4 regions of the Psychrobacillus sp. FSL W7-1493 genome follow, and region 1 is predicted to be linked to each of the others. Evidence: riboswitches for the same ligand, from Rfam matches in the RefSeq annotation. Region 1 holds a riboswitch; each other region holds the start of a gene.
The links. A riboswitch is a leader RNA that binds a small molecule or an ion and turns the genes downstream of it on or off. The one in region 1 is predicted to bind S-adenosylmethionine.

Region 1 (2,203 bases):
AGCTCAAATATTAAATTTAATGAAGGATATGCAGAAGCGCTTTGGGACCTCTATTATTTTAATCACTCATGACCTTGGAGTTGTCGCTGGAATGTGTGACCGGGTAGCAGTGATGAAAAATGGAGAAATCGTTGAAACAGGAACTACTGAAGAAATTTTTGCTAACCCAAAGCATGACTATACGAAAAAACTATTAAATGCCTTGCCTCGTTTAGACGAGAAGAAAAAGCCGAAGAAACCTCCTCTTCGTTCTATTGGATTAGAAAATGGAAAGCCGCTGCTAGAAGTTAAATCTTTAAAACAGCATTTTCAAGTAAGTCGCGGGAATGTCTTAAAAGCGGTCGACGATATTAGCTTCTTTATAAAGCCCGGAGAAACTCTTGGTCTTGTAGGAGAATCGGGCTCAGGTAAATCTACAACCGGTCGAGCGATTCTTCGATTACACGAGCCTACAGATGGAGATGTGCTATATCAAGGGATGGCCATTAATCGTTTAAGTAAAAATGAGCTCAAAACGATGCGTCGGCATATGCAGATCATCTTCCAGGACCCTTATTCTTCCTTAAATCCTCGATTAAAGGTACTAGACATTATTGGGCAGGCGTTAGATATTCATCGTCTAAGCAAAAATGCAGAGGAAAGAAAGAAACGAGTAGAGGAATTACTAGTATTGGTAGGCTTAGACCCCTCGCATGCATTACGTTATCCACATGAGTTTTCTGGAGGACAGCGACAACGTATAGGTATCGCTCGTGCACTTGCGGTTGAGCCAGATTTTATCGTCTGTGACGAACCTCTATCGGCTTTAGATGTTTCTATACAAGCACAGATTGTAGAGCTCCTGGAGGATTTACAGCACAGACTAGGCCTGACATACTTATTTATCGCACATGACCTGTCCATGGTAAAACATATAAGTGATCGTGTTGCTGTCATGTATTCTGGAAAAATTGTAGAGCTAGCAGAAAGTGAGGAGCTTTATACTAATCCACAGCACCCGTACACTAAGTCTCTCTTAGCAGCCATCCCAATCCCTGACCCAAAAGTAGAGGCCAAGAAAAAGCGTGTGCTCATGGAAGAGTCTAATGTTACTGACAAGTATCAATTAAAGAATTCTGAGCTTGTAGAGGTTTCTAACGGTCACTGGGTAGCTATCCCTAAGTAAGGTAACCCTTGAAATAGTTTAAAACCCATGTTAAACTTATTTTTATTATATTTAGACAATTTAATATTTTATTTCTTATCAAGAGAGACGGAGGGATTGGCCCTATGATGTCTCAGCAACCAGCCTTTTAGGTGTGGTGCTAAATCCAATAGACATTAAGTCTTGAAGATAAGAAGAATGACTTCAATATATATTGAGGGCTCTCTTCTTATGAAGCGAGCCCTCTTTTTATTTGATTTTATAGTCAGGATTACTAGCAACATAATATAAATAGAAGGTAGGAATTTAATATGACAAATCAATTACTTGTAAAAGCACCTTTCAAAGCAGATCATGTGGGAAGCTTCCTGAGACCGGAACGTTTAAAGCAAGCAAGGGCTCAATTTGAACAAAAAGAGATATCCTTAGAACAACTCACTCAAATTGAAAATGAAGAAATTATTAAACTCGTAGAAAAACAGAAGGAAGCTGGACTACTTTCAGTTACAGACGGAGAGTTTCGTCGAAAATGGTGGCATTTCGATTTTTTAAGCGGACTTGATGGCGTGGAATTTTATGAAACCGATCAAGGACTCTCCTTTAAAGGGGTGCAAACAAAAGCTCATGGTATTAAGGTGACAGGAAAAATTGGCTTTAGTACCCACTACATGATTGAGCATTTCAAGTTTTTAAAAGAAGCAGCTGGGGATGCTGTTGTAAAATTTACTATCCCTAGTCCGAACATGCTTTATTATCGAGCAGCCTTTGAGGAAGGGGTTTACAACAATGATGAGGAATTATTTTCTGACTTAATCACAGCTTATCAAGGCTTTATTCAAGCAATTTACGATGAGGGCTGTCGTTATCTTCAAATTGATGATACTTCATGGGCTACCTCCTTTTCCGAGGAAGGCCTCGTTTCCTTAAAGGACAGGGGGTTATCGCTTGAGCAAGCCTTATCCCTTTCTGCAATGGCTATTAATGAGTCTATTTCTAAAAGACCAGCTGATATGCTAGTGACCATGCATATTTGTCGGGGAAATTTCCGATCCACTTATA
Region 2 (2,203 bases), on a different contig from region 1:
CGTTAAAAGTGTAACGCAGATTAATATAAGCAATCCTGCCAGTCCGACCGGCCAGTGTAATGCAAGTAAAACCCCGATGATGGAAGCAGTGCCTTTCCCACCTTTAAATTTTGTGAAAACTGGAAAGTTGTGTCCTAAAATAACCGCGGCACCAGCTAGATAAAGAAGTAGATCCAGCTCTGATGAACTAAACAAGCTCCACTGCTCAGAAAGTACACGTACGCCAATAATCATAATGGCACCCTTTAATATATCTATGACTCCCACTAAAACACCATACTTCCAACCAAGTACGATAGTAGCATTGGATGCTCCGGAATTATTTAGGCCTTCTTTTTTTATATTAACTCCACTCATCCATTGAGCGAGTTTAGATCCATGTAGCGAACCAATAATGTAGCCTGTTAGGAGAATGCTAACAATCCAAACAACCATTCTATGACACCCCTTATAAAATTATTCTATCTATTATATTAAACGATTAAAAAAAGAAGAAGTTTCAGAATTTTTATAAAATTACTTGACATCTAAATATATGGAGACTTATACTGTGTAACAAGATGGAATACTAATCAAATACTCTTATCAAGAGTGACTGAGGGAATAGGCCCTAAGAAGTCCGGCAACCACCAAGTTCTATAACTTGGAAAGGTGCTAAATCCTACAAATTCTTTAATAGAATTTGGAAGATAAGAGGAGGAACATGTCATCAATTTGACCCCTCTTCTTAATTGGAGAGGGGTTTTTATAGTTGTCAGTTCTATAATCCTCTCTGGCCTCCAGCATCCATCTAATCTACTAAATCGGAGGAATTCAAATGACTAATCTTCAAAAAGAAACACTTCTATTACACGGTGGACAAACGCCTGATCCAGTGACAGGATCTAGAGCAGTACCGATTTACAAAACAACCTCATATGTATTTCAAAACACAGAGCATGCACAAAATCTATTTGCCTTGAAAGAGACTGGTAATATCTATTCCAGAATCACAAACCCAACCGTAGATGTTTTTGAACAAAGAATTGCATTACTGGAAGGAGGAACAGCAGCAGTAGCACTTTCCTCAGGAGCAGCAGCCATTGCATTTTCTATTTTGAACATTGCTGGAGCTGGAGATGAAATTATAGCTGCTGAAAACTTATACGGAGGAACTTTTAATCTATTTGCACATACACTCCCACGTTATGGGATTACAGTAAAATTCGTAGATTCCTCTGATCCAGAAAATTTCCGTAAAGCTGTTACAGAGAAAACGAAAGGGTTCTTTGCAGAAATCATTGGAAATCCAAGCTTAAATGTTCTAGACGTAGAAGCTGTTTCAAAAATTTCCAATGAAGTAGGAGTTCCATTATTAGTAGATAACACATTTGCTACACCTTTTGGTTCAAATCCTATAGAGTATGGAGCTAACATTGTTATACATTCTGCAACGAAGTGGATTGGAGGACATGGGACAACAATTGGTGGTGTAGTAGTAGATGGAGGGAATTTCAATTGGAACTCCGATAAATTTCCGGGATTTACAGAGCCTGATGTTACTTATCATGGGCTACGTTATGGAATCGACGTACCAAATGTAGCATTTGCAATTAAGCTAAGAGTTCAGTTGCTTCGGGATTTTGGTCCTACTCTTAGCCCAGAGGCAGCATTTTCCTTTCTTCAAGGACTAGAAACACTTCACTTAAGAGTGCCAAAACATAACGAAAATGCACAGAAGATTGCAGAGTACTTAAATGCAAATGAGGAAGTGTCATGGGTTAACTACTTAGGGCTTGAAAACCATCCAACGCACGAGCTGGCTAAAAAGTATTTAAAAAATGGCTTCGGTTCTATTCTGACATTTGGAGTGAAGGGAGGCAGAGAAGCAGGTAGACAAATTATTGATAATATTGAAATTTGGTCTCATGTTGCTAATGTAGGAGACGCAAAATCCTTAATTATCCACCCAGCTTCTACTACTCACCAACAGCTTACTCCCGAGGATTTAGTAAAATCAGGTGTTACAGAGGATCTAATCCGCTTGTCTGTTGGCTTGGAGGCAGTTGAAGACTTACAAAATGCACTCGAAAAAGTACTTTTGAGAAAAACAAATGTCCTCTCTAGGTAGAATTATATTGTATAATGAATAAAAATAGTCTACAATATGTAAAATAGTCAATAAATTTATTGAAATATTACACAAGTGCGATTATTTATATTC
Region 3 (2,203 bases), 2.2 Mb from region 1:
TTTCAAATGTATCAATAGCAATTGATACAGGCTGTGCTACACCGATTGCATAAGCAAGCTGTACCTCACAACGATCAGCAAGACCAGCTGCAACAATATTCTTTGCCACATAACGAGCTGCATAAGCTGCAGAACGGTCTACTTTTGTTGGATCCTTACCAGAGAAAGCTCCTCCTCCATGACGAGCATACCCACCGTAAGTATCTACGATAATTTTACGACCTGTCAAACCTGCATCCCCTTGTGGACCACCGATAACAAAGCGACCAGTCGGGTTGATAAAGTACTTTGTTTCGTCTGTTATTAAATTAGTAGGAACTACTGGTTTAATCACATGCTCTTTTAAATCTCTTTGAATTTGTTCTAACGTTACTTCCGGATGATGCTGTGTGGAAATAACAATCGTATCGATATGAACTGGATTGTTATTTTCGTCATATTCTACTGTTACTTGTGTTTTACCATCTGGTCGTAAGTAATCTAATGTTTCATCTTTACGAACCTCAGCTAATCGGCGAGCTAGTTTGTGGGCTAGGCTAATTGGAAGTGGCATAAGCTCTGGTGTTTCATTACAAGCATAGCCAAACATTAAACCTTGGTCCCCAGCTCCGATTGCTTCAATATCAGAATCAGACATCGAACCTTCTCGAGCTTCTAGTGCTTGGTCAACTCCCATAGCGATATCAACCGATTGCTCATCGATAGCTGTAAGAACTGCTGACGTTTCTGAGTCAAAACCATATTTAGCTCGCGTATATCCAATTTCTTGAATAGTAGCTCGCACTACTTTTGGAATGTCTACATAAGTAGAGGTTGTGATTTCTCCAGCAACTAAAACCAAACCTGTAGTAACTGTTGTTTCACAAGCTACACGAGCGTTTGGATCTTCCGTTAAAATCGCATCTAAGATAGCATCTGATATTTGGTCACAAATTTTATCTGGATGACCTTCTGTTACCGATTCCGATGTAAATAATCGTCTTTGTGTCAAAAAATTCCCTCCTATGTCCTGCGAGATTTCTCTCAGGAATTGATACGGTACTCATTCCCATGTCAAGCCTATAGTAAACTTGAAGCCGTTTCGGACTTGGCACACAAGGATTTAGGGCGATGTAATATAAAAAAACCTCTCACTCACGTAGTTACATGAGGAAAGGGATTAATATCATAAACACCTTTCACTCTTATCAATCAAGGAATTTCACCTTGTATCAGGTTTGGCACCTTTGTAACTTAAGTACAATTACAGGTTGCCGGGTTTCATAGGGCCTGAACCCCTCCACACGCTCGGAATAAGAGTATCCGTTCAATTCACCATCATACGTATATTAGCAAAATAAGTCAACAGGTAAATTTGTTATTTATTCACAATTACAAAAAAAAATCATTTTTTGAGCTTTAATTAGTGTAGACTATTTAGTTTAATGTGTTATACTATTTCACATATCAACGAAAAATCCTCTTTATGATGTTTCCGTGAAGAGCTAAAAACTTTAATAAAGGATGGTAATACTATATGAATTCAATCGATACTGTGAGCGAACTGAACGAATTGTTAGCTGGTAACAACATTAGCCTGCAATTATCAGTACCACAATTAGTGGAAAAAGCTACGTCAAGAGGAGAAGCAGTACTAACTTCCACTGGAGCTGTTAAAGCAGAGACGGGCAAATATACAGGACGTTCTCCAAAAGACAAGTATATTGTTGATGAACCTATCTCAAAAGACAAAATCGATTGGGGATCTGTAAACCAACCTATCTCATCTTCGCACTTTGAAGCATTATATTCAAAAGTTATGAACTATTTAAAGGAAAAAAATGAACTATTCGTCTTTAAAGGATACGCTGGAGCAGACAAGGATTCACGTTTAAGCATTCAAGTTATCAACGAATATGCTTGGCACAACCTTTTTGCTCATCAGTTATTCATTCGTCCTTCTGAAGAAGAATTGTTATCTCATAAAGCAGACTTCACTGTAATTAGTGCACCGAACTTCAAAGCAAATCCGGCTGTTGATGGAACTAATTCAGAAACGTTCATCATCGTATCCATGGAAAAACGCATCGTTTTAATCGGTGGTACGGAATACGCAGGAGAAATGAAAAAGTCTATATTCTCTATTATGAACTATTTATTGCCTGAACAAAATATTTTACCAATGCATTGCTCAGCTAACGTTGGAGAAAAAGGCGATGTAACA
Region 4 (2,203 bases), 2.3 Mb from region 1:
ATAGCAGAGTAATAATGAAAACGCCGGTTAATAATCGGCGTTTTTTTCATATAATAAAGGAAAGGATAAGTTGGGAGAGAAGCTAAATGGCACATGTATTTAGTGATAAAATAATTATCGTTGAGGGTAGGTCTGATAAGCTGCAATTATTAAGCCTTCTCGATGAATCTCCAGAAATTATATGTACTAATGGAACGATATCCGATGTAAAATTGGAGGAGCTATTAAGCCCTTATGATGGCTTGCCGATTTATGCTTTTCTAGATGCAGACAAATCCGGGGAACAAATTCGATCGGTCGTTAGGAAGGAGTATCCAGAGGCAATTCATTTGTATACGAACCCGACGTATGGCGAAGTAGCAAACACACCGGCGAAGGTTTTGGCATCTATATTAAAACGTGTTAATATTAAGGTGAAAAAAGAATTTTTACCTTAGGATGATGTGTATGAATGAATGGACTAGAGAACAATGGGATAGCGCTAAAAACAATTCAACACTTACCTTGTTTTATATCTATACGCCTATGTGTGGAACGTGTCAGGTAGCAAGTAAAATGATGAATGTTATTAAAGAAATGGTTACCTATCCAATTGGTCAGGCAAATATTAATTTTCTAGGTGATTTGGCGATAGAACAGGAAATTGAAAGTGTACCTTGTCTTCTTATTACAAAACATGGGAAAGTGGAAAAGAAAATCTATGCTTTTCAATCAGTTCCTTACTTATTGGAAACAATAAAGGCTATTGACGAAGATGGAAACCTATGATAATATTCGTTATGTTGAAAACACAATTTAATAGTGTCGCTCTTATTAAGAGAGGTGGAGGGAAGTGCCCTTTGAAGCCCGGCAACCGTCATGAAAGTGAAATGGTGCCAAGTCACGCAAAGCTATAGCTTTGGGAAATGAGAGAATGGATGAACGTTATTTTAAATAGATAACATACACCCCTTCTGCTCTTTTGCAGAAGGGTTTTTTTATTAGGAAAGGTGGTCAGATTTACTTGATTAGTTTAAAAGACGTTTCGAAAAGATTTATTACAAAGCAAGGAGAAATCGTTGCAGTAGATAGTGTAAATCTGGACATACAGCGTGGAGAAATTTTCGGGATTATTGGATACAGCGGAGCGGGCAAGAGTACGCTAATACGTTTGTTGAATGGGCTAGAAAAGCCATCTGACGGTCATATTACAGTGAATGGCCAGGAAATTACATCTATTAATGAGGACAAGCTTCGAAGCTTTCGTCAAAAAGTAAGCATGATCTTCCAGCATTTCAATTTACTATGGTCGCGAACAGTCGCTGAAAATATAGCATTCCCATTAGAAATTGCAGGAGTTCCAAAGGAAAAAAGAAAAGCTAGAGTAGAGGAGCTTTTAAGCCTTGTTGGATTGGAAGGAAGAGGAGACTCTTACCCATCTCAATTATCTGGAGGACAAAAGCAACGCGTAGGAATTGCAAGAGCGTTGGCTAATGGTCCAGAGGTATTGCTTTGTGATGAGGCAACATCAGCTCTTGACCCTGAAACAACCGACTCCATTTTAGACTTGCTCGTAAGCATTAATGAAAAACTCGGATTAACCATTGTATTAATCACACATGAGATGCAAGTTATTCAAAAGATCTGTAACCGAGTAGCAGTTATGGAAAATGGGCAAGTTGTAGAAGAGGGAGATGTGCTTGAGGTATTCCAAAAGCCACAACAGCCTATAACAAAGCGTTTCGTTTCTCAAATTTCTGATTCTAAAGAGCCAATTCAAACCATTCAAAATCTAGTTAAGCTTTATCCAAACGGCAAGCTAGTTAAGCTCGTTTTCGTTGGAGATACTACAGAGCAACCAATTCTTTCAAGATTAATCAAACAGTTCGATTTAGAAGTAAACATCGTGCAAGGAAATATATCACACACGAAAAGTGGAGCGTTCGGGACACTAATCCTTCAAATAGATGGAAATGAACAAGCAGTGGAAGAGGCAATTGAATTTATCCACGCGCAAAAAGTTAAAACTGAGGTGATCAACAATGATTGAATCGTTATTTCCAAATGTTGATTGGCCTAAAATGTGGGAAGCCACTATAGAAACCCTTTATATGACTGCAATTTCTACAGTCCTAACAGCAATCTTTGGACTAATATTAGGACTATTATTATTTTTGACAAGTCCACACCAAGCATGGGCAAATAAAATAGCAAACTGGTTGAC

Region 2: linked by a shared signal. The riboswitch ahead of MKX96_RS18270 (O-acetylhomoserine aminocarboxypropyltransferase/cysteine synthase family protein) and the one ahead of MKX96_RS17240 (5-methyltetrahydropteroyltriglutamate--homocysteine S-methyltransferase) in region 1 are both predicted to bind S-adenosylmethionine.
Region 3: linked by a shared signal. The riboswitch ahead of metK (methionine adenosyltransferase) and the one ahead of MKX96_RS17240 (5-methyltetrahydropteroyltriglutamate--homocysteine S-methyltransferase) in region 1 are both predicted to bind S-adenosylmethionine.
Region 4: linked by a shared signal. The riboswitch ahead of MKX96_RS06175 (methionine ABC transporter ATP-binding protein) and the one ahead of MKX96_RS17240 (5-methyltetrahydropteroyltriglutamate--homocysteine S-methyltransferase) in region 1 are both predicted to bind S-adenosylmethionine.

Annotation. Positions count from the first base shown of each region.
Region 1 is NZ_JBBOSB010000001.1:3,484,996-3,487,198, forward strand. Features, by position in the region: gene MKX96_RS17235 (ABC transporter ATP-binding protein) at 1-1,165, shown strand, start outside; SAM riboswitch class I at 1,238-1,340, shown strand; gene MKX96_RS17240 (5-methyltetrahydropteroyltriglutamate--homocysteine S-methyltransferase) at 1,456-2,203, shown strand, end outside.
Region 2 is NZ_JBBOSB010000002.1:154,953-157,155, forward strand. Features, by position in the region: gene MKX96_RS18265 (glycerol-3-phosphate acyltransferase) at 1-435, opposite strand, end outside; SAM riboswitch class I at 580-696, shown strand; gene MKX96_RS18270 (O-acetylhomoserine aminocarboxypropyltransferase/cysteine synthase family protein) at 818-2,110, shown strand.
Region 3 is NZ_JBBOSB010000001.1:1,315,903-1,318,105, reverse strand. Features, by position in the region: gene metK (methionine adenosyltransferase) at 1-991, opposite strand, end outside; SAM riboswitch class I at 1,182-1,299, opposite strand; gene pckA (phosphoenolpyruvate carboxykinase (ATP)) at 1,517-2,203, shown strand, end outside.
Region 4 is NZ_JBBOSB010000001.1:1,227,637-1,229,839, forward strand. Features, by position in the region: gene gcvH (glycine cleavage system protein GcvH) at 1-12, shown strand, start outside; gene MKX96_RS06165 (toprim domain-containing protein) at 87-437, shown strand; gene MKX96_RS06170 (thioredoxin family protein) at 448-768, shown strand; SAM riboswitch class I at 808-912, shown strand; gene MKX96_RS06175 (methionine ABC transporter ATP-binding protein) at 1,004-2,029, shown strand; gene MKX96_RS06180 (methionine ABC transporter permease) at 2,022-2,203, shown strand, end outside.